3 regions of the Rhizobium sp. PP-F2F-G48 genome follow, and region 1 is predicted to be linked to each of the others. Evidence: predicted binding sites of a transcription regulator. Region 1 holds the regulator's gene; each other region holds the start of a gene.

The links. The regulator PhoB, encoded in region 1, activates phosphate uptake and scavenging genes when phosphate is short. The targets are predictions, from matches to a motif close to TGTCATNNANCTGTCAT.
Region 2: the regulator PhoB is predicted to act here: its motif matches at 5,006-5,022, upstream of phnC (phosphonate ABC transporter ATP-binding protein).
Region 3: the regulator PhoB is predicted to act here: its motif matches at 4,782-4,798, upstream of ppk2 (polyphosphate kinase 2).

Annotation. Positions count from the first base shown of each region.
Region 1 is NZ_SLVH01000003.1:574,846-581,684, reverse strand. Features, by position in the region: gene pstC (phosphate ABC transporter permease subunit PstC) at 1-249, shown strand, start outside; gene pstA (phosphate ABC transporter permease PstA) at 246-1,568, shown strand; gene pstB (phosphate ABC transporter ATP-binding protein PstB) at 1,583-2,398, shown strand; gene phoU (phosphate signaling complex protein PhoU) at 2,454-3,164, shown strand; gene phoB (phosphate regulon transcriptional regulator PhoB) at 3,357-4,040, shown strand; gene C8J36_RS10720 (GcrA family cell cycle regulator) at 4,185-4,754, opposite strand; gene C8J36_RS10715 (aspartate aminotransferase family protein) at 5,194-6,393, shown strand; gene argF (ornithine carbamoyltransferase) at 6,492-6,839, shown strand, end outside.
Region 2 is NZ_SLVH01000005.1:113,005-119,843, reverse strand. Features, by position in the region: gene C8J36_RS13625 (peroxiredoxin) at 182-841, shown strand; gene C8J36_RS13620 (alpha-D-ribose 1-methylphosphonate 5-triphosphate diphosphatase) at 882-2,033, opposite strand; gene phnE (phosphonate ABC transporter, permease protein PhnE) at 2,110-2,937, opposite strand; gene phnD (phosphonate ABC transporter substrate-binding protein) at 3,028-4,023, opposite strand; gene phnC (phosphonate ABC transporter ATP-binding protein) at 4,054-4,920, opposite strand; gene C8J36_RS13600 (DapH/DapD/GlmU-related protein) at 5,057-5,674, opposite strand; gene phnL (phosphonate C-P lyase system protein PhnL) at 5,674-6,426, opposite strand; gene phnK (phosphonate C-P lyase system protein PhnK) at 6,456-6,839, opposite strand, start outside.
Region 3 is NZ_SLVH01000009.1:102,242-109,080, forward strand. Features, by position in the region: gene C8J36_RS19145 (ABC transporter permease) at 1-672, shown strand, start outside; gene C8J36_RS19150 (glycerophosphodiester phosphodiesterase family protein) at 711-1,595, shown strand; gene C8J36_RS19155 (inositol monophosphatase family protein) at 1,592-2,380, shown strand; gene C8J36_RS19160 (alpha/beta hydrolase-fold protein) at 2,545-3,735, shown strand; gene ppk2 (polyphosphate kinase 2) at 3,772-4,728, opposite strand; gene C8J36_RS19170 (DUF808 domain-containing protein) at 5,014-5,961, shown strand; gene C8J36_RS19175 (J domain-containing protein) at 6,071-6,676, shown strand.

The sequences.
Region 1 (6,839 bases):
CGCGCCGTGGGCGAGACGATGATCGTGGTGCTCGCAGCGGGCGTGGCGGCGCGCATGCAGCTCAATCCCTTCGAGCCGATGACCACGGTCACGGTGAAGATCGTCAACCAGCTGACGGGCGACCTGGAGTTCACCTCTCCGCAGACCCTCGTCGCCTTCGCGCTCGGCATCACGCTGTTCGCCATCACGCTCTGCCTCAACATTTACGCGCTCTACATCGTGCGCAAATACCGGGAACAGTACGAATGACCGACATGACCACATCTCTCGCCGGTTCATCGCCGCGTCCCGCCGTCAGCCGTCGCGATATCGGCATCAAGCGCCGCTACGCCGCAGAACGCCGCTTCCGGGCCTATGGCATCGGGGCGATCTCCATCGGCATCTTCTTTCTCGGCCTCCTCCTCTGGACCGTCGTCTCCAAGGGCTATACCGCCTTCCTGCAGACCGAGATCGTCCTGCCGATCACGTTCAGCGAAAAGGTCATCGATCCGAAGAACGAACGGGCGACCAACCCCGCCAAGCTGATGACGGCGAACTATCCACTGCTGGTGCGCGATGCGCTCGTGCAGAAGCTGGGCATCGATCCCAACAACCGCGCCGACGTCAAGCTGGCGACCGATATGGTCTCGGCCAGCGCCCGCACGCAGCTCCGCGACGTCGTCGTCGCCAATCCGGCCATCATCGGCCAGACGGTGCCGGTGGCGCTGCTCGCCGAAGGCAATATCGACTCGGCCAACAAGGGCCAGATCGACGTGACGGTCGATGAGGCCAACCGTAAGGTAAAGGACAAGCAGCTCGCCTGGATGCAGACGCTCGCGCAGGACGGGGCGATGACGAAGTCCTTCAACACGGGCCTCTTCACCTCGGGCGCCTCGTCGCGGCCGGAAGCCGCCGGCATCGGCGTCGCAGCGCTCGGCTCGCTCTACATGATGCTGATCGTTCTGGCGCTCGCGCTGCCGATCGGGGTCTCCGCCTCGATCTATCTCGAAGAGTTCGCGCCGAAGAACAAGCTGACCGACCTCATCGAGGTCAACATCAACAACCTCGCGGCCGTTCCTTCCATCGTCTACGGTCTGCTCGGCCTGTCGATCTTCATCAACTTCGCCGGCATGCCGCGCTCGGCGGCTCTCGTCGGTGGCCTCGTCCTCACGCTGATGACGCTGCCCACCATCATCATCGCCACGCGTGCCGCGCTGAAGGCGGTGCCGCCGTCCATCCGGGCCGCAGCCCTGGGCCTCGGTGCCTCGAAGATGCAGACCATCTTCCACCATGTCCTGCCGCTTGCCATGCCGGGTATCCTCACGGGCACCATCATCGGCCTTGCGCATGCGCTCGGCGAGACCGCACCGCTGCTGCTCATCGGCATGGTGGCCTTCGTGGTCGATTTCCCGGGCTCGCCGCTCGAACCTTCGACGGCTTTGCCGGTCCAGATCTACATGTGGGCCAACGAAGCCGAACGTGCATTTGTCGAACGGACCTCCGGCGCGATCATCGTGCTCCTGATTTTCCTGGTGGTCATGAACCTGGGCGCAATCCTGTTGCGGCGCCGCTTTGAACGACGCTGGTAGTGAGGTAGAGAATTATGAACATGATGTCAGAAGCGACTCTCGAAAAGGCGGTCGATCAGAAGATGAATGCTGTCCCTCACAAGATGATCGGCAAGGATGTGTCGGTCTACTACGGCGAAAAGCGCGCGCTGTTCGACGTGAACCTCAACATCCGCGAGAACACGGTCACGGCCCTGATCGGCCCGTCCGGCTGCGGCAAGTCGACCTTCCTGCGGACGCTCAACCGCATGAACGACACGATCGATCACTGCCGGGTGACCGGCAAGATCACGCTCGATGACGGCGATATCTACGATCCCTCGATCGACGTCGTCGAACTTCGCGCCCGCGTCGGCATGGTCTTCCAGAAGCCGAACCCGTTCCCGAAGTCGATCTATGAGAACGTGACCTACGGGCCGAAGATCCACGGTCTGGCCCGCAGCAAGGCCGAACTCGACGCCATCGTCGAGCAGAGCCTGCAGAAGGCCGGCCTCTGGAACGAGGTGAAGGATCGCCTGCACGAATCCGGCACCGGCCTCTCTGGCGGCCAGCAGCAGCGTCTCTGCATCGCACGCGCCGTTGCCGTCAGCCCCGAGGTCATCCTCATGGACGAGCCTTGCTCGGCGCTCGATCCGATCGCCACTGCCAAGGTCGAGGAACTGATCCACGAACTGCGCGCCAACTACACGATCGTGATCGTCACGCACTCCATGCAGCAGGCCGCCCGCGTTTCGCAGCGCACCGCCATGTTCCACCTCGGCAATCTCGTCGAGGAGAACGATACCGACAAGATGTTCACCAATCCGGATGACCAGCGCACCCAGGATTACATCATGGGACGCTTCGGCTGATCGGTCGCCCGACCGACAGCGAAGCGCCCGTGACCGAACTCCAAGGACAGGATCCATGGCAACCCATATCGTATCCGTCTATGACGAAGACCTGAAATATCTCAGCCGCCGCATCTCCGAGATGGGTGGCCTTGCCGAGCAGATGGTCGCGGAATCCGTACGCGCCCTCGTCAACGCCGATCTGGGTCTCGCCCAGAAGGTCATTTCCGACGATGTCGTGCTCGACGATGCCGAACGCCAGATCGGCGAAAAGGCGATCGTGACGATCGCCAAGCGTCAGCCGATGGCGGCCGACCTGCGCGAGATCATGGGATCGATCCGCATCGCGGCCGATCTCGAGCGCGTGGGCGACCTTGGCAAGAACACGGCCAAGCGCGTTATCGCCGTGTCCAGCGCCAGCCTGCCGCGCCAGCTGTCCCGCGGGATCGAGCATCTGGCCGAGCTGACGTTGATGCAGCTGAAGGAAGTGCTGGATGTCTACGCCTCCCGTTCGGCCGAAAAGGCCAAGGCCATCCGCGAGCGTGACGGCGAGATCGACGCGATCTACACCTCGCTGTTCCGCGAACTCCTGACCTATATGATGGAAGATCCGCGCAACATCACGCCCTGCACGCATCTCCTGTTCTGCGCCAAGAACATCGAACGCATCGGCGACCACGCGACCAACATCGCCGAGACGATCTACTACATGACGACCGGCGCGCAGCCGCTCGGCGAACGCCCGAAAGACGACTCGTCGAACACCGTCGGCGCACTCGCCACCTGAGCGAACGGCGCAGGAGGGAAACGCTCCTGCGCCCATCGTCTCCGGTCTTGAACGCGGTCGATGCCTCGGTTGAGGGATCGGCGGCCGAAAGGGCGGTTTCCCGCCGCCATGCCTGAACAGTCAACGATGATCGCCGCCTTCGGGTTCTGGCGAAAGCCTCGTCATGCGACGAGGACACTACGGAGTCCAGAAATGCAGCCGAAAATTGCCGTTGTCGAAGATGAAGAAGCCCTGAGCGTTCTCCTGCGGTACAATCTCGAGGCCGAAGGCTTCGACGTCGATACCATCAACCGGGGCGACGAGGCGGAAGTCCGCTTGCAGGAACGGCTGCCGGATCTCCTGATCCTCGACTGGATGCTGCCCGGCGTGTCCGGCATCGAGCTTTGCCGGCGCCTGCGCCAGCGCAGCGAGACCGAGCGCCTGCCGATCATCATGCTGACGGCGCGCGGCGAAGAGAGCGAGCGGGTTCGCGGCCTTGCCACCGGCGCCGACGATTATGTCGTCAAGCCGTTCTCGACGCCCGAGCTGATCGCGCGCGTCAAGGCCATGCTGCGCCGCGCGCGTCCCGAAGTGCTGTCCTCGCTGTTGAAGTGCGGCGACATCGAGCTCGATCGCGAGACGCACCGCGTCCATCGCAAGACCCGCGAAGTCCGCCTCGGCCCGACCGAGTTTCGCCTGCTCGAATTCTTCATGGCCTCGCCCGGCCGCGTCTTCTCGCGCTCGCAGCTTCTCGATGGCGTCTGGGGGCATGATATCTATGTGGACGAGAGGACCGTCGACGTCCATGTCGGTCGCCTGCGCAAGGCCCTCAACTTTTCCAACATGCAGGACGTCATCCGGACCGTCCGCGGCGCGGGTTACTCGCTGGAAAGCTGAACGCTTGCATCTTTAGAGCTGGGAACGCATCGTTCCTGGCGCGCGGCGATCTTCCCAGATTGACAGTAAGGACAAATGAAATCGCCTTCTTCGCAGAACGAAGAAGGCGATTTCTTTTTTTGCTCTGTCTGAAAACGCGGACCCTTATCGGGCGCGACGGCGCTCGGCCGAGGGCTGGTAGGCAAGCTTGGCGTGGAAGGTGCAATAGGGCGAGCTATCCGGCGAGTCATTGCCGCAGAAGTGAAACTCGTCCTTCATCGGGTCGCCGATCGGCCACTTGCAGGTGCGGTCGGTGAGCTGCGTCAGAACCAGCTTGCGCGACATCGGCACGACGACATTGCTGCCCGTTGCGCCGGCGCCGCTACCGGTGACGGTCAGTGCGGTTTCCGGCGCGAAGACGCTTTCGGAATCTTCGATGACGTTCATCGCGTTGACAGGACGGGCCATCGGACGCTGGGGAACGGCGCGGGGAGCCGCGTTGGCAACGATGGCTTCCGGTGCTGCCGGGCGTGCGGCGACGACGGGACGCTTCGGACGGGTTGCGCTCGGCGAGGCTCCGCCTGCCTTTGCGCGGCCGGGGAGCGACAGGCGGTGAACCTTGCCGATGACCGCATTTCGGCTGACGCCGCCGAGCTGCGCCGCGATCTGGCTCGCGCTCAGGCCTTCGGCCCACAGCTTCTTCAGTCTCTCTACCCGCTCGTCAGTCCAGTTCATTGTCGTCTCCATTCCAGGCATACGGAAGGACGAATCCCTCACCGCGCCCCGGATGGCTCCGAAGCTGCAACGCCTTGACTCTTCTGGTGACTAGGTCCGCCGCATGCGTCTAGCAATTCCTTGCTAACCTAGAGACGGGGTGACTCCGTGACAAGAGTCCGGGGAATCGACCCGAATCGATTTTTGGGTTTTCCCCAACTTGCTGCCGTTGCGTGATATATTTGCAAGGTCTTTTTGCCGGAAAGCATCGCGCCCGGAAAACGCATGCCAGACCCGTATTTCCGGGACTTTTGTTGACAGCGGCACCTGAAAAACCGATAGTGCGCTCGCCGCCGTCAGGGCGGTATTTTTCATTTCGGGCCGGCACTGCCGGTCCCTGCGAAAACGGATCGAACCTTCCCCGCAAAGCGCGTGCGGACAGGACGAGGAGATAGGCACGATGGCCGAGGCAACCCCGCTTTACGAGACCTACATGCGTGCGCCGCTGCGCTTCGAGCGCGGCGAAGGTGTCTGGCTGGTGGCGGAAGATGGCGCGCGCTATCTCGATTTCGCCGCGGGCGTGGCCGTCAATTCGCTCGGCCATGCGCATCCGCATCTTGTTGCAGCGCTCAAGGACCAGGCCGAGAAGGTCTGGCATCTGTCGAACCTCTACGAGATCCCCGGCCAGGAAAAGCTTGCCAAGCGGCTGACGGACAACACCTTCGCCGACAAGGTCTTTTTCACCAATTCCGGTGCCGAAGCTCTGGAATGCGCCATCAAGACGGCGCGTCGCTACCAGTTCGCCAAGGGGCGGCCGGAGCGTTTCCACGTCATCACGTTCGAAGGTGCCTTCCATGGGCGCACGCTCGCGACGATTGCGGCCGGCGGCCAGGAAAAATATCTCGAAGGCTTCGGCCCGAAGGCACCCGGCTTCGTCCAGGTGCCCTTCGCCGATCTCGACGCCGTCAAGGATGCGATCACCGAAGAGACTGCGGCGATCCTGATCGAGCCGATCCAGGGCGAGGGTGGTATTCGCCCGGCCTCCAAGGCCTTCCTGCAGGCGCTGCGCGCGCTTTGCGACGAACACGGCCTGATGCTGATCTTCGATGAAGTCCAGTGCGGCGTCGGGCGGACCGGCAAGCTGTTTGCCTATGAATGGTCCGGCATCGCGCCAGATATCCTCGCAGCTGCCAAGGGCATTGGCGGCGGCTTCCCGCTCGGCGCGTGCTTGGCGACGGAAGAGGCTGCGTCCGGCATGGTCGCGGGCACGCATGGGTCCACCTATGGCGGCAATCCGCTGGCCATGGCCGTCGGCAATGCCGTACTCGACGTCGTTCTCGGCGACGGCTTTCTCGAGCATGTGCGCGACGTCGCGCTGGTCTTCCGTCAGGGGCTCGCATCGCTTGCCGATCGGTTCCCCGATGTGATCGAGGAAATCCGCGGCGAAGGCCTCATGCTCGGTATCAAGGCCGCCGTGCCCTCCGCCGAATTGCTGAAGGCGATCCGGGCGGAGCGGATGCTGGCCGTTCCCGCAGGGGAAAACGTCATCCGTCTGCTGCCGCCGCTGATCACCAGCGCGGAAGAAGCCCGTGAAGGCCTTGCCCGCATCGAGCGCGCCAGCGAAACGCTGACGACGGTCAAGCAGCGCGCGACGGCGTAACGTCAAACCCCGCCACCATACCTCGGCATCGACCGACACCCAGGCCCGGGCAGGGAGCTGAAAGCCCCGACGGGACAAGGACAGGACACCGCATTTTCATGGCTGATACCCGGCACTTCCTCGATCTCTCCGCCATGTCGGCGGAGAACCTGCGCTCGATCATCGATGATGCCCGGGTGCGAAAGGCAGCGACCAAGGCCGGGACCGCGGAAAAGCCGCTGGCCGGCAAGATGCTCGCCATGATCTTCGAAAAACCTTCGACCCGGACCCGCGTGTCGTTCGATGTCGGCATGCGCCAGCTCGGCGGCGAGACGCTGTTCCTGTCGGGCACGGAAATGCAGCTCGGCCGTGCCGAGACCATCGGCGATACGGCCAAGGTTCTCTCACGTTACGTCGATGCCATCATGATCCGCACGACGGATCACAGCCGTCTGCTTGAGCTTGCC
Region 2 (6,839 bases), on a different contig from region 1:
CGGACGGACGGCGGGAACGTCGGTCTCTCCGCGTTCTTCATGCCGTCAAGACATGCCATTCGTTTTTCCGTGGGCGGAAAGAGAAATTTTGGTGGCGCGCCGCAGAGCCCGGTGCGGGCGCAGCCTTGAACACGGCGCCCGATGATGCCACTTTCCGGCCACCCGAAAAGAGGACCTCTCCATGAGCCTGCGCATCAACGATATCGCCCCCGATTTTACCGCGGAAACCAGCCAGGGAACCATCTCGTTCCATGATTGGATCGGCAGTGGCTGGGGCGTCCTGTTCTCGCATCCGAAGAATTTTACGCCCGTCTGCACGACGGAGCTCGGCGCCATGGCCGGCCTTCAGGACGAGTTCGCCAAGCGCGGCGTCAAGGTCATCGGCATCTCGGTCGATCCGGTCGAAAGCCATGAGCGCTGGAAGAACGATATCCGCACGGCGACGGGCTACGAGGTCGATTACCCGCTGATCGGCGACAAGGACCTCGCCGTCGCCAAGCTCTACGACATGCTGCCGGCCGGTGCCGGCGAAAGCTCGGAAGGCCGCACGCCCGCCGACAACGCGACGGTTCGCTCGGTCTTCGTGATCGGGCCGGACAAGAAGATCAAGCTGATCCTCACCTACCCGATGACGACCGGCCGCAACTTCGACGAGATCCTGCGGGCGATCGATTCGATCCAACTGACGGCGAAGCATCAGGTGGCAACGCCCGCCAACTGGAAGCAGGGCGAGGACGTGATCATCACCGCCGCCGTTTCCAACGAGGACGCGATCGCCCGCTTCGGCAGCTTCGACACGGTTCTGCCCTATCTGCGCAAGACGAAGCAGCCGGCCGCCTGAGCCTGAGGCGCCTGAGCCTCCGTCAGCCTGAGCACAAGCCTTAGGCGACGCGCTCGCCGGCGCGCCAGACGCCGGCGACGAGCGGCGGTGCACCCGCCTCCGCCCGTACCCGCAGCAGATCGGCCCGCAGGCCGATCTCGATCCGACCGCGATCGGCAAGGCCGGCTGCCCGTGCCGGATTGGCGGTGATCATGCGCACCGCATGCGGCAGGTCGGTCTGTCCGCGCTCGGCGAGCAGGAAGGCGGCCTGCAGTAGGCTGAACGGCACGTAATCCGACGAGAGAATGTCGAGCGCATCGCGCTCCAGAAGGTCGAGCGCCGACACGTTGCCGGAATGCGACCCGCCCCGCACCACGTTGGGTGCGCCCATCAACACCTGCAGATCGGAGGCCTTGGACAGCGTCGCGGCCTCGATCGTGGTCGGGAATTCGGCAAGCGCAATGCCGAGATCGACGCTCTCGCGCACATGCGCCGCCGTGGCATCGTCGTGCGAGGCCATCGGGATGCCGGCATCGTGGCAGCGTGTCGCGAGCGCCAGCCGATTGCGATCGGCGTTTTCCACCGACTGGGCGATGCGCCGCGCGCTGAACGCCTCGAAATCCGCGTCCGAAATCTTCTTCTTGCCCTGATAGTAGATCCGGTAGGCCTCCAGGCTCACGAACTGGCGCTGGCCGGGCGCGTGGTCCATGAGGGATGCCAGCCGAACCCGGTCGTTGCGTTTCATCGCATCGAACTGCTCGACCACGTCGGGCATCGAGACTTCGCAACGCAGATGGATGAAGTGCTCGGCGCGCAGCCGGTTCGCCGCCGTGGCAGACGAGATCATCGCCGCCATATCCGCCATGTCGCCGGTGCCGAGATCCGTATCGCCATCGAGCCCGACGCGCAGAGCATCGAAAACCGTGGTGATACCGGCGGTGGCGATCTGCCCGTCATGGGCCTGGAGCGCTGCGGCAAGGTTCCAGCGCACCTTCGGCCGTGGCTGGATATGGGTCTCCAGATGGTCCGTGTGCAGCTCGACGCAGCCGGGCATCAGGTAATCGCCCTGAAGGTCGATCCCGTGTGCCGTCCCCTGCGCTGTCGTCCCGCTGGAGATGTCGGCAATGATCCCGTCGCGCACGAGGACGGTGCCCTCGACGATCTCGGTGGGAAGGATGATGGCGCAGTGGGTGAAGATCTGTTCGCGGGTCATGGTCTGCCGTTCCGCAAGCCGGGGCATGCGGCTTTTCGAGTGAGAGGGGAGGGATAGGCGCGGCGCCGGTGTTCCGTCAGATGACGACCTTGCGCAGCTGCTGGGACAGGATGTCCATCAGCGTCACGGTCGCGACGACGATGATGAGAATGGCGGAGGCTTGCGGATAGTAGAACCCGCGAATGCTCTCGAACAGCACCTGTCCGATGCCGCCGGCACCGATGAGGCCGAGCACGGTGGCGGAGCGGATGTTGGATTCCAGCCGATAGAGCGAGAACGAGATCCAGAGCGGCAGGACCTGCGGGATGACGCCGAAGATGACCTGCTGCAGCCGGGACGCGCCGGTGGTCCGGATCGCCTCGACCGGGCGCGGATCGATGGCTTCGACGGCTTCGGAGAAGAGTTTGGCCAGAATGCCCGTCGTGTGCACGAACAGCGCCATGACGCCGGCGAACGGCCCGAGGCCGACCGCCACGACGAAGAGCACGGCGAAGACGATCTCGTGGATGGCCCGAAACAGGTCCATGAGCCGGCGAACCGGATGCAGCACCCACCAGGGCGCCATGTTGTGGGCCGAGAGGATGCCGAAGGGAATGGAGAGAAGAACGGCAAGGAACGTGCCCCAGAGCGCGATCTGGATGGTGACGAGCATCTCGTTGAGATAGGAGGCCCACTCCTTGAAATCCGGTTTCAGAAAATCCTTGGCATAGGACGCCATGTTGCCGGCGTCCGAAAAGAGATAGGTCCAGCGTCCCATCTCGGCCGGGCCCCAGCTGGCGGCAAGCGCCCCGACGAAAACCAGCGTGACGAGCCAGCCGCGCATGCTCCGCACGGGCTTGGGGCCTGCCTGGCCGGCCAGCGGGCGGGCGGTCGTGACGCCGGTGGAGGCGATGACGTCGGTCATGGGCGTCGTCCTTTAGAGATAGGGCATGAGATCGGGCATGCGACGAGAAGGAACCGGAGCGGACGGTGCCGCCCGCTCCGGTCGGGGGCATCAGCCGTTGGACGCGGTGCCGAGTTCGGCTTCGAACTTGGCCTTCTGCTCGTTGAGCGGCTTGACCTTCTCGGCCTTGGCGTCGGCCGACAGCGAGGCGTCGGCTTCGATCTTGGCGATCGACTTCGACAGTTCCATCACGCGGATCGGCAGGAGCTGCTTGTCGGTCGAAGCCTTGAACGGTGCCCATTTCAGGCCGGCGAGGACCTCCTTCTCATGGGCGACGTCACCCTTGGAATTGGCCGTGCCATAGGCAAGGAAGAAGTCGCGCAGCTTGGTCTTCGTTTCTTCCGGCAGATCCTTGCGCCAGACGATCGGGTCGGACGGGATCAGCGGCGAGCGCCAGATTTCGCGGATATTGGCAAAGGCGTCCGGCTTGTTCTGCTGGATCAGGGCCATGTTCTCGGTGTTATTGGCCGCCGCATCGACCTGTTTCATGGCGACGGCCATGGAATTGGTCTCGTGGTTGGCGTTGGTCACCGTCTTGAAGCAGGTCTTCGGATCGATGCCGCGGGCGCCGAACACGAAGGTCATGGGCACGAGATAGCCGGAGGTGGAGTTCGGGTCGCCGAGGCCGAAACTCTTCGACTTGTCGCAGGTCAGAAGCTCGTCGATCGTCTGGATCGGGCTGTCCTTGGGGACGATCACGACCGACCAGTAGCCCGGATCGCCGTTCTTGGCGACGCTCTGCACGAACACTTCGCCATCGGCACGATCGACCGCTTCCATGGCCGACTTGTTGCCGTACCAGGCAACCTGCACCTTGTTGAAGCGCATGCCCTCGATGATGCCGGCGTAATCCGAGGCGAAGAAGGGCTTCACGTCGAGACCGGTCTGGGTCTTCAGATCGGCCAGCAGCGGCTCCCAGTTGGTCTTCAGGTTCTGCTGGGACTCGGTGGAGATGATGCCGAAATTGATGGTCTCGGCAGCCAGCGCCTGCTGGCTGAATGTGGCGGCGAGCGAAAGCGCCGCAATGCTCTTGAAGATCGCGTTCATGGTGGTCTCCGGTTGGCAGTTATGTCGGGATCAGACGGTGGCGAGCGCCGCCTGGCGTTTGGCAGGATCGACGCCGGTGGGCGCCATGGGGTCGGCCGGGCTGCTCGGTGCAGCATCCGGCAGGACGAGTTCTTCCGAGGCCGCTCCGTAGAGTTCGGCCAGGAAATCATTGGAAAGAGCCGTGGACGGGCCGTCATAGACGATGGCGCCGTCCCGCATAGCGATCGTGCGGCGGCAATAGCGCCGCGCATATTCGACCTGGTGGAGCGAGACGAGCACGGTGATGCCGTCCTCGCGGGAGATGTCGGCGAGCACGTCCATCACGCGGCGTGCGGCCGAGGGATCGAGCGCCGAAATCGGCTCGTCGGCAATGAGGATGCGCGCTTCCTGCACGAGCGTGCGGGCGATCGCCGCGCGCTGCTGCTGGCCGCCCGACAGCGTCGAGGCGCGTTGCGCTGCGACCTGGGGAATGCCGACGCGGGCAAGGGCTGCATGCGCCTTGTCCTTCTCGGGCACATTGAAAAGACCGAGCGTGCCCCGCCAGCGCGGGATGCGGCCGAGATGGCCGATCAGCACGTTGGTCAGCACGGACAGGCGTCCGACGAGATTGAACTGCTGGAAGATCACCGCGACCCGGCCGCGCGCAGCCTCCCGGTTCATGCGCCCGCCCGCCTGCGACACCTCGCCCAGGATCTCGACACGTCCGCCATCGCCGTCGCCGATTTCGAGGCCGGCGATATGGCGGATGAGCGTGCTCTTGCCGGACCCGGACGCGCCGATCAGCGCCACCATCTCGCCCTGCTCCAGCATGAGGCTGACCCCGTTCAGCGCCCGGGTTTCGCCATAGCGTTTGGAAAGGTTGGTCACGGACAGCGCGAGGGGGGTAATCTCGGTCATGGTTTGATCCCGGACAGCAGCTCGAAAGCCGACCTCATGCCGGCTGCACGTCGAGGGACTGTGAGCGGCAAGCGGTAATGGTTGCGTGACGGTTACATGAAACTTTTGCGTCAAAGCCCCGTTTCGGAGCCTCGTTTCAGGCGGCGTAGCGCTCGATGAACGCTTCGCCGGTCAACATGCGAAAATCCTCAAGGGCGGCGAACAGCCTGTCATGCGGCCAGTCCCACCAGGCGAGCCGCTCCATGCCGTCAGCCGTCTCGCGGGAGAAGCGGTCGCGGATCAGCCGGGCGGGGACGCCGCCGACGACCGTGTAGGCTGCCACATCGCGGGAGACCACGGCGCCGGCGCCGACGACCGCGCCATTGCCGACCGCCACGCCCGGCAGGATCGTCGCGCCATGGCCGATCCAGACATCGTGACCGATGGTCACCCGCCGGGCCCGCCGTGCGGCGAAGAAGTCCGCCTCGTCCTCGGCGCCCTCGAAATAGTCGCCGGCCCTGTAGGTGAAATGGTGAAGGGTGGCGCGCTCCATCGGGTGGTTGGTGGCGTTGAGCCGCACCATCGAGGCGATGTTGACGAACTTGCCGACGGTCGCGCACCAGAGCGCGCAGTCCTCCATGACATAAGAATAATCGCCAAGCTCGACCTCGCCGAGGCGCGACCTTTCGGCAATCTCGACATAGCGACCGAGCCGGCAGTCGGTCACTTTTGCGGTTTCGTGGATGTTCGGGACATGTTCGGAGAGCTTGGCCATCACGCAGCCTTTCGAGCCGAGAATGCGGACACGTCGATCGTGCGGGTCGCCACGGCCTCGCGCACCGGCTGGTCGTGGAAGATCCCGAGAATGGCGGTGCCGCGCGCGCGCTTCTCGCCGATCATCGCGGTCACCACGTCCCGGTTCTCCGCGTCCAGCGAGGCGGTCGGCTCGTCGAGCAGCAAAACGGGATGATCGGTGATGAAGCCGCGGGCGATGTTGACGCGTTGCTTCTCGCCACCGGAGAAGGTGGCGGGGGGCAGTCCGTGCAGCGTCTCCGGCAGGTTGAGCCGGGAGAGCAGGTCGCGGGCGCGCAGAAGCGCTTCCGTGCGGTCGATGCCGCGCGAAACCAGCGGCTCGGCAACGATCTCCACCGCGGAGACGCGCGGCACGGCGCGCAGGAACTGGCTGACATAGCCGATGCCGTCATGCCGGATGGCAAGCACGAGGCGCGGATCGCCGGCCCCGAGATCGCGTATGTCGCCGCTTTCGGGGTCTCGCACCAGGACGGAGCCCGCGTCGATGGCGTAGTTGCCGTAGACCATGCGCAGGATGGACGACTTGCCGACGCCCGAGGGGCCGCCGAGGACGACGCATTCGCCGGGAAAGAGATCGAAGCGGACATGGGCGACGACCGGCAGCACGACGCCATCGCGCAGATGCATGACGAAGGATTTGGCGACATCGCGCACGCTGAGCAGCGCGCCGTCCGGCATGGTCGGATCGGTCGGCGGGATGGAGGAGAGAGGCATCGGCGGACTCCGGCGCATGATGTGCGGGCTCAGGATTCGGGAATGGAGGCGACGAGAAGCTGGGTATAGGCGTGGCGCGGATCGTCCAGCACCCGGTCGGTCAGCCCTGCCTCCACGATGTGCCCGCCCTTCATCACGATCATCCGCTGCGACAGGAGCCGCGCGACGGCGAGATCGTGGGTGACGATGACGACTGCGAGCGACAGGTCGGTGACGAGACCGCGCAGGAGATCGAGCACGCGGGCCTGCACGGAGACGTCGAGGCCCCCGGTCGGCTCGTCCATGAAGATCAGCCGGGGATGGGTGACGAGGTTGCGGGCGATCTGCAGGCGCTGGCGCATGCCGCCGGAAAAGGCGATCGGCTGGTCGTCGATCCGCTCGGCGGCGATTTCCACGCGCGACAGCCAGTCGCC
Region 3 (6,839 bases), on a different contig from region 1:
GCGGCGAGATGGGCGGACGTGCTCGCCGATGACGGGCTGTTGCGCGCGGCGATCAACAGCGTCGTCATCGCGATCGTCGTCACCTTCGCCACGGCGATCATCGCCTTGCCCACGGCCTGGGCCATGGCGCGGTTTCCCTTTCGGCTGAAACGGGTGGTGGAGGTCTTCATCCTGGCGCCGATCATCATTCCCGGCATCGTGGTGGCCGTCGGCATCGGGCAGATCTTCCTCGCGCTCGGGCTCGCCTATTCGGTGGCCGGCGTCATCCTCGTCCAGATCGTCGGCACCCTGCCGCTGATGATCCGCCTGATGACGGCCGCGCTCGAGACCATTCCCGACGACCTGATCCACGCCGCCCGCTCGCTCGGCGCCGGCACGCCCGGCATCGTCAGGCACATCGTGCTGCCGCTTGCCGTGCCCGGCCTTCTCGCCGGCGGTCTCATGTCCTTCGTCGGCAGCTTCGAGGAGTTCGACAAGTCGTTCATCGTCGGCGCTCCCGTGGTCGAGACCCTCCCGATCAAGCTCTACATGTATCTCGATCCCTATTCGATGCAGCTGCCGCTCGCCTCCATCGTCTCCTTCCTCCTGCTCCTGCCCGCCCTCATCGTCTTCGTCATCGCCGGCCGCGTGCTGCGCGACGACCTGATGGCCGCGGGCATGGGCAAGATCTGATGTCCACAAGCCTTCCCACCAGCCGAAAGCAAGACCTCATGCCCAATTCGCAAAGCCGCCTCGCCGCCACCCCGTCGCACCGGCCCGACGTCCTCCTCATGGCCTCGCGCGACAATCCCGGCATCCTCACCATCGCCCATCGCGGCTTCTGGATGACGACGGCGGAGAATTCGATCGCCTCGATCGAAGCCGCCATCGCGCTTGGCGTCGAGATGGTCGAAATCGACACCCAGGCAACCGCCGACGGGCACCTCGTCGTCATCCATGACAAGACGCTGGAGCGCACGACGACCGGCTCCGGCATCGTCGCCGAACTGCCGTTCGAGATCGTCCGGAATTCACGGCTGAAGGCCGGCGCCGGGGGCGAGAACGCCGCGCCGACGGCAGAAATCGTGCCGACGCTGGAAGAGATCCTGGAGGCCGCACGCGGGCGCATCGCGGTCAACATCGACACGAAGTTCGAGCGCGATCTTCCGCGCGTCATGGAAACGGTGCTTCGCCTCGGCGTCGCAGCGCAGATCCTCGTCAAGACCGATATCGACATCGACGCGACGACCTTCCCGCTGCTCGGCGAGGACTGGTTCGGCCAGATCCCGCACATGCCGATGTTCCGGGTGCGCAAGGGGCGCTTTGCCGAGGATCTCCGGCGCATCGCGCCGCTCCGCGCGCCGATGATCGAGGTCAGGTTCGACGATCTCGACGATGTGGCCGCGGCACGCGACGAGCTCGACCGCCAGAATATCCGCGTCTGGATCAATACGCTCGATGTTTCCCACTGCCTCGACTACAACGACAGCCGGGCCCTTCGCGATCCGCAGTCGGTCTGGGGCCGGCTGGCACAGGCGGGTGTCGGCGCCATCCAGACCGACGAGGTCGAGGCCTTCCGGGCCTGGGCGACCCGACAGGAGGGAGCTTCGGCATGACGGAGGCAGAAAACCGCCTAGCAAGGGCGACGGGCATCGTGGAAGAGGCCCTGCACGAGGCGATGACCTTCTTTGCCGCCCGCGAGACGATCGCCACGCGGGAGAAGGGTTTCCAGGATTTCGTTTCCGAAGCCGATACCAGTATCGAGACCCTGATCCGGAAACGGCTTGCTGCAGCCTTTCCGGGAGAAGCCATCGTCGGTGAAGAGCTCGGTGGCGTGGGTGGAAACGCCTACTGGATCATCGATCCGATCGACGGCACCGCGAATTTTCTGCGCGGCTCGCCGCTCTGGGGCATCTCGCTCGGGCATGTCACCGACGGGCGTCCCGACCTCGGCGTGGTCGCCCTCCCGGTGTTCGGCGAGGTCTATGGCGCCGCCGAGGGCACCGGCCTGCTGCGCAACGGCGCGCCTCTTGCCCGCGGAGCGCCCCTCAGCGACGTCCGCGTCGTCTCGCTCGGCGACAGCGCAAAGGACGACATCGCGGAGATCGGGGCGCTGCACACCGGCCTGCGCGAAGCAGGATGGGTGGTCGAAGCGTTGCACACCACGTCGGTCTCGCTGGTGTTCGCCGCCCGCGGCATTTTCGACGGGCACCTCCAGAAATTGACCACCATGTGGGACATCGCCGGCGGCGCCGTGCTTGCCCGCGAGGCCGGTCTCGACGTCCGCATCGGTCTGCGCACCGGCCCGGACGGCGAGGCCGACATTCCCTGGATCGCGGCAGGCACCGCAGCACTTCTGGAGGCCACCGCCGCATTTTGGCCGGAGGTGACGGAGGGATAGCGGCGAGCCTTTCGCCCGCCCATCGCATCGCCCCTCGTTCGACACGCTTCGATGTCTCGGACGAAGGGCACCCGATCGAAACCTGCGGAACGGCCGTTGAAAACAGGCCGCACGGATGTAGGTTTCCTGTGGGATGAGGTTGATGCGATGCGGAGGAGATCATCATGTTCAAGCTATTGCCGGGCTTTGTTGCGGCAGGTTGCGCTGCGGCCATGATCATCAGCGCGCCAGCGTTGGCAGCGGAACCTCAAGCGCCTGCGCCAGCAGGCCCCGCCTCTCCGCCGGCAGACAAGCCGCTGAAGGCGTTCGTCACCTCGGTCGAGGCGGACGGGTCGATCACCTTCCGCCTCTTCGCCCCGGCCGCGAAATCGGTTTCCGTCGTCCTCGGGCAGCGTGACCCGATGACGATGACTTGGAGCGAGAACGGCGTCTGGACAGCCAAGAGCGACCGTCTCGCGCCGAACCTTTACGAGTATTATTTCGACGTCGACGGTTTCCGCAGCATCGACACCGGTACAAACCAGCCGAAACCGCAGAGGCAGGTGAACACAAGCCTCGTTCTCGTGCCAGGCAGCATTCTCGACACGCGCGACGTACCGCATGGCGATCTACGCCTGGTGACCGTGTCGTCGAAGGCCCTGAAATCGCAGCGCCAGATGCATGTCTACACGCCACCGGGCTACACCGATGCGTCCGAGCCCCTGCCCGTCGTCTACCTCTATCACGGCTTCGGAGACACGGTGGACTCCTGGGTCACACAGGGACGCGCGCCCCAGATTCTCGACAATCTGCTGGCGGAACCGAAGATCCGGCCGATGATCGTGGTCATCCCGGATACAGAAGCCGACATACCCGAAGCGATCGCCGAGAATTTTCCGGCGGCCCAGCGCCGCAAGGACTTCTATCCGATCAACGCGGACGCGATCGACCGCGAGCTGATCACGGATCTCATTCCCTATATGGAGAAAACCTACCGCGTGCGCACGGATGCCGACGGGCGCGCCGTCGCCGGCCTCTCGCAGGGCGGCTATCAGGCCCTGGTCTCCGGGCTATCGCATCTCGGCACCTTTGGCTGGGTCGCGACCTTCAGCGGTGTCTCCACCACCACGGTGCCCAACACGGCGGTCGATGCGGCGCTGAACGCGCCGGACACGATCAACAAGGCGCTTCGCAACTTCACCGTGACCGTGGGGTCGAAAGACATGGTGACAGGCAAGGACATTGCCGGGCTGAAGGCGAAACTGGACGAAAAGAAGATCACCCACGCGTATCACGAGTACAAGGACCTCCAGCACGAAATGGACGTCTGGAGGCCCTCGCTGATCGCCTTCCTCGAAAAAGCCTTCAAGGAATAGCCTTCAGGAATAGCCGGGCGGCTTGTTGCCTGAAGCCTAGCGACCGCTCTTCCGAGCCATGTCCGTGCCCGTCGCGCCGCCATATTCGTCCGGCACGTACATGTCCGTCGGCACGGGCTTGCGGTAGTAATCGGCATTGCGGGTGCGATCCGGCAGCTCGATCGACATCTTCGGCACGTCCTCGTAGGGGATCTGCTGCAGGAGATGCGAAATGCAGTTTAGGCGCGCCTTGCGCTTGTCGACGGCATCCACCACCCACCAGGGGGATTCCGGGCGATGCGTCCGCTCCAGCATATCCTCCTTGGCCTTGGTGTAGGCCTCCCAGTGGATGCGGCTCTCCAGGTCCATCGGAGACAGCTTCCACTGCTTCAGGGGATCGCGGATCCGCATGTTGAAGCGGAAGGCCTGCTCCTCGTCGGTGATCGAGAACCAGTATTTGATGAGGATGATGCCTGAGCGCACGAGCATGGTCTCGAACTGGGGAACGGACTGGAAGAACTCCTCCAGCTCGTCGGGCGTGCAGAAGCCCATCACGCGCTCCACGCCGGCCCGGTTGTACCAGCTGCGGTCGAACAGCACGATCTCGCCGGCGGTCGGCAGATGCTGCACGTATCGCTGGAAATACCACTGGTGACGCTCGCGCTCCGACGGTGCCGGCAGCGCGACCACGCGGCAGACGCGCGGGTTCAGCCTCTGCGTCACGCGCTTGATGGCCCCGCCCTTGCCGGCGGAATCGCGTCCCTCGAACAGCACGACGACCTTCAGCTTCTTGTGCTGGACCCAATCCTGCAGACGCACGAGCTCATGCTGAAGGCGGAACAGTTCTCGGAAATAGACCTTGCGATCGAGCAGCTGCTCGGCCGTCGGCTCCACGCCATCGTCAAGAAGATCGTCCAGGCGATCCTCTTCCATCTGCATTTCCAGCTCTTCGTCGAAACTGTCGATGATTTCCGCCTTGATACGTGCGAGCTGGGCCGGGTCGTTGATGTTCATGGAGGCTCCGGAAAGGATAAGGTCAAGCAGTGCGGGACGTTACAGCCTTTCCTGTGTCAGCAGAATGACGATCGTCTCATGGCCGACGATGCAAGACCGCATTGTCCCGATTTTTGCGGATCATCGTTCGAATGCAGAGACTTGGACGTTGACTCGAAAGCCGTCTTGCGGCCCTGTCTGCGTGCGCAGACAATAACGCTGCACACCGATCGAAACAGCAATTGCATTGCGATGCCAGCATGTTCCCGGGTCCGGGTCCGGCATCGGACGGGAAAGGACGTTGCGTTGGCGACAGGCTTGATAGCGCTACTGGATGACATCGCGGCCATCGCAAAGCTTGCGGCCGCCTCTCTCGACGATGTCGGGGCGCAGACCGCGAAGGCCAGCATCAAGGCCGCAGGCGTCGTCATCGACGATACCGCGGTAACACCGACCTATGTGGTCGGACTGTCGCCGAGCCGGGAACTGCCGATCATCTGGCGGATCGCCAAGGGCTCCTTGCGCAACAAGCTCGTCTTCCTGCTGCCCGCCTGCCTGCTCATGGGCAGCTTCGCGCCGTGGCTGATCACCCCGCTGCTGATGATCGGCGGCACCTATCTCTGTTTCGAGGGCGCAGAAAAAATCGATTCCGCGCTGTCGGGACACGGCCATGCCGACGCGACCGCGGCCTCGACCGTCGATCCGGCGACGCTCGAAGAGCAGAAGGTCTCCGGCGCCATCCGGACGGACTTCATTCTTTCGGCAGAAATCATGGCGCTGACGCTTGCCGGCGTCTCCGCCTCGAACCTCGTGACGCAGATTGCGGTGCTGGCCGCCGTCGGCATCCTGATCACGGTCGCCGTCTACGGTGTCGTGGCCTTCATCGTCAAAGCCGACGATATCGGCCTGCATCTGGTCGCGACGGGCGGCGGGATCGGCAGGTCCGTCGGGCACGGCCTCGTCAAGGGCGTTCCGGTCTTTCTGCAGATCCTCGCGATCGTGGGAACCGCCGCCATGCTCTGGGTCGGCGGGAGCATCGTCATTCATGGCCTTGCCGAATTCGGCATCGCGCAGCCGGAACATATCGTCGAGGCAACCGCTGCGTTTGCGCAGACGGTCGTTCCCGTCCTGCCCGACGTCGTCCATTGGCTGGCGGCAACGCTGGTGCAAGCGGTTTTCGGCGCGATCCTTGGCGGCATCGTCGTCCTACTGGTTTCGGCCGCCGCACCGCTCTTCGCAAAGCACAAGGCCTGAAAGATCGACCCGCGCCGCGCGACATTGTGAAGTGCTGAACCGCCAGAGAATGATCGTGACCCCACAAAGCGGTCTTGCGGGATCGCGCGTCTGATCGCATAAGCCCTGCATGTCTGATTCACGAATTTTCGTCGGCCTCAAGTCGGCCAAGAAGAAGTCCAAAGCCTCTGAGGCGCCCACGGGGCCGCAGTGTCAATGGCAGGGGTGCGAGAAGACCGGGACGCATCGCGCACCGGTCGGTCTCGGCGGCGAAGGCCTGTTCCTGATGTTCTGCCTCGACCACATCAAGGAATACAACAAGGGCTACAACTTCTCACCGGATCTCTCCGACCCGGTTGTTGCGCGCTACCAGCGCGACGCGATCAGCGGCGCGCGGCCAAGCTTTGGCAAGCCGATCCAGGAAGCAACCGAACTGCCGATGCCGTTTACCGTGCGCTCGGGTTCGGCAAAGTCCCTGAACGCCCGGAAGAGTGCGGCCGAACGCCTGATGCAGAAGCGGGAGGCACAGGCGCGGAAACTGAAAGTGCTCGAAGCGAAGGCCTTCGAAACACTCGGCCTGCCGCACGATGCCACGGCGGATCAGATCAACCGGCGCTACAAGGAGCGGATCAAGCTCCATCACCCCGATGCAAACGCCGGAAATCGCTCGTCGGAGACCGACCTTCAGGCGACGATCGAGGCTCACAAGATCCTGAAGCTCAACGGATTCTGCTGAGAACCGATCGGCTTTCCATTCTTTCCCACACGTCAGCGACCCGTGCGCCATGGCAGGTTCGGCGGGCCCCGCCGTGCCGATGCGCATGCCTTGCTTCCGCCGCGAGACAAGCGCTTGACAGACGGGCGGCGAGCGCCCACCGTTCCGGCATCGCTAAAACAGC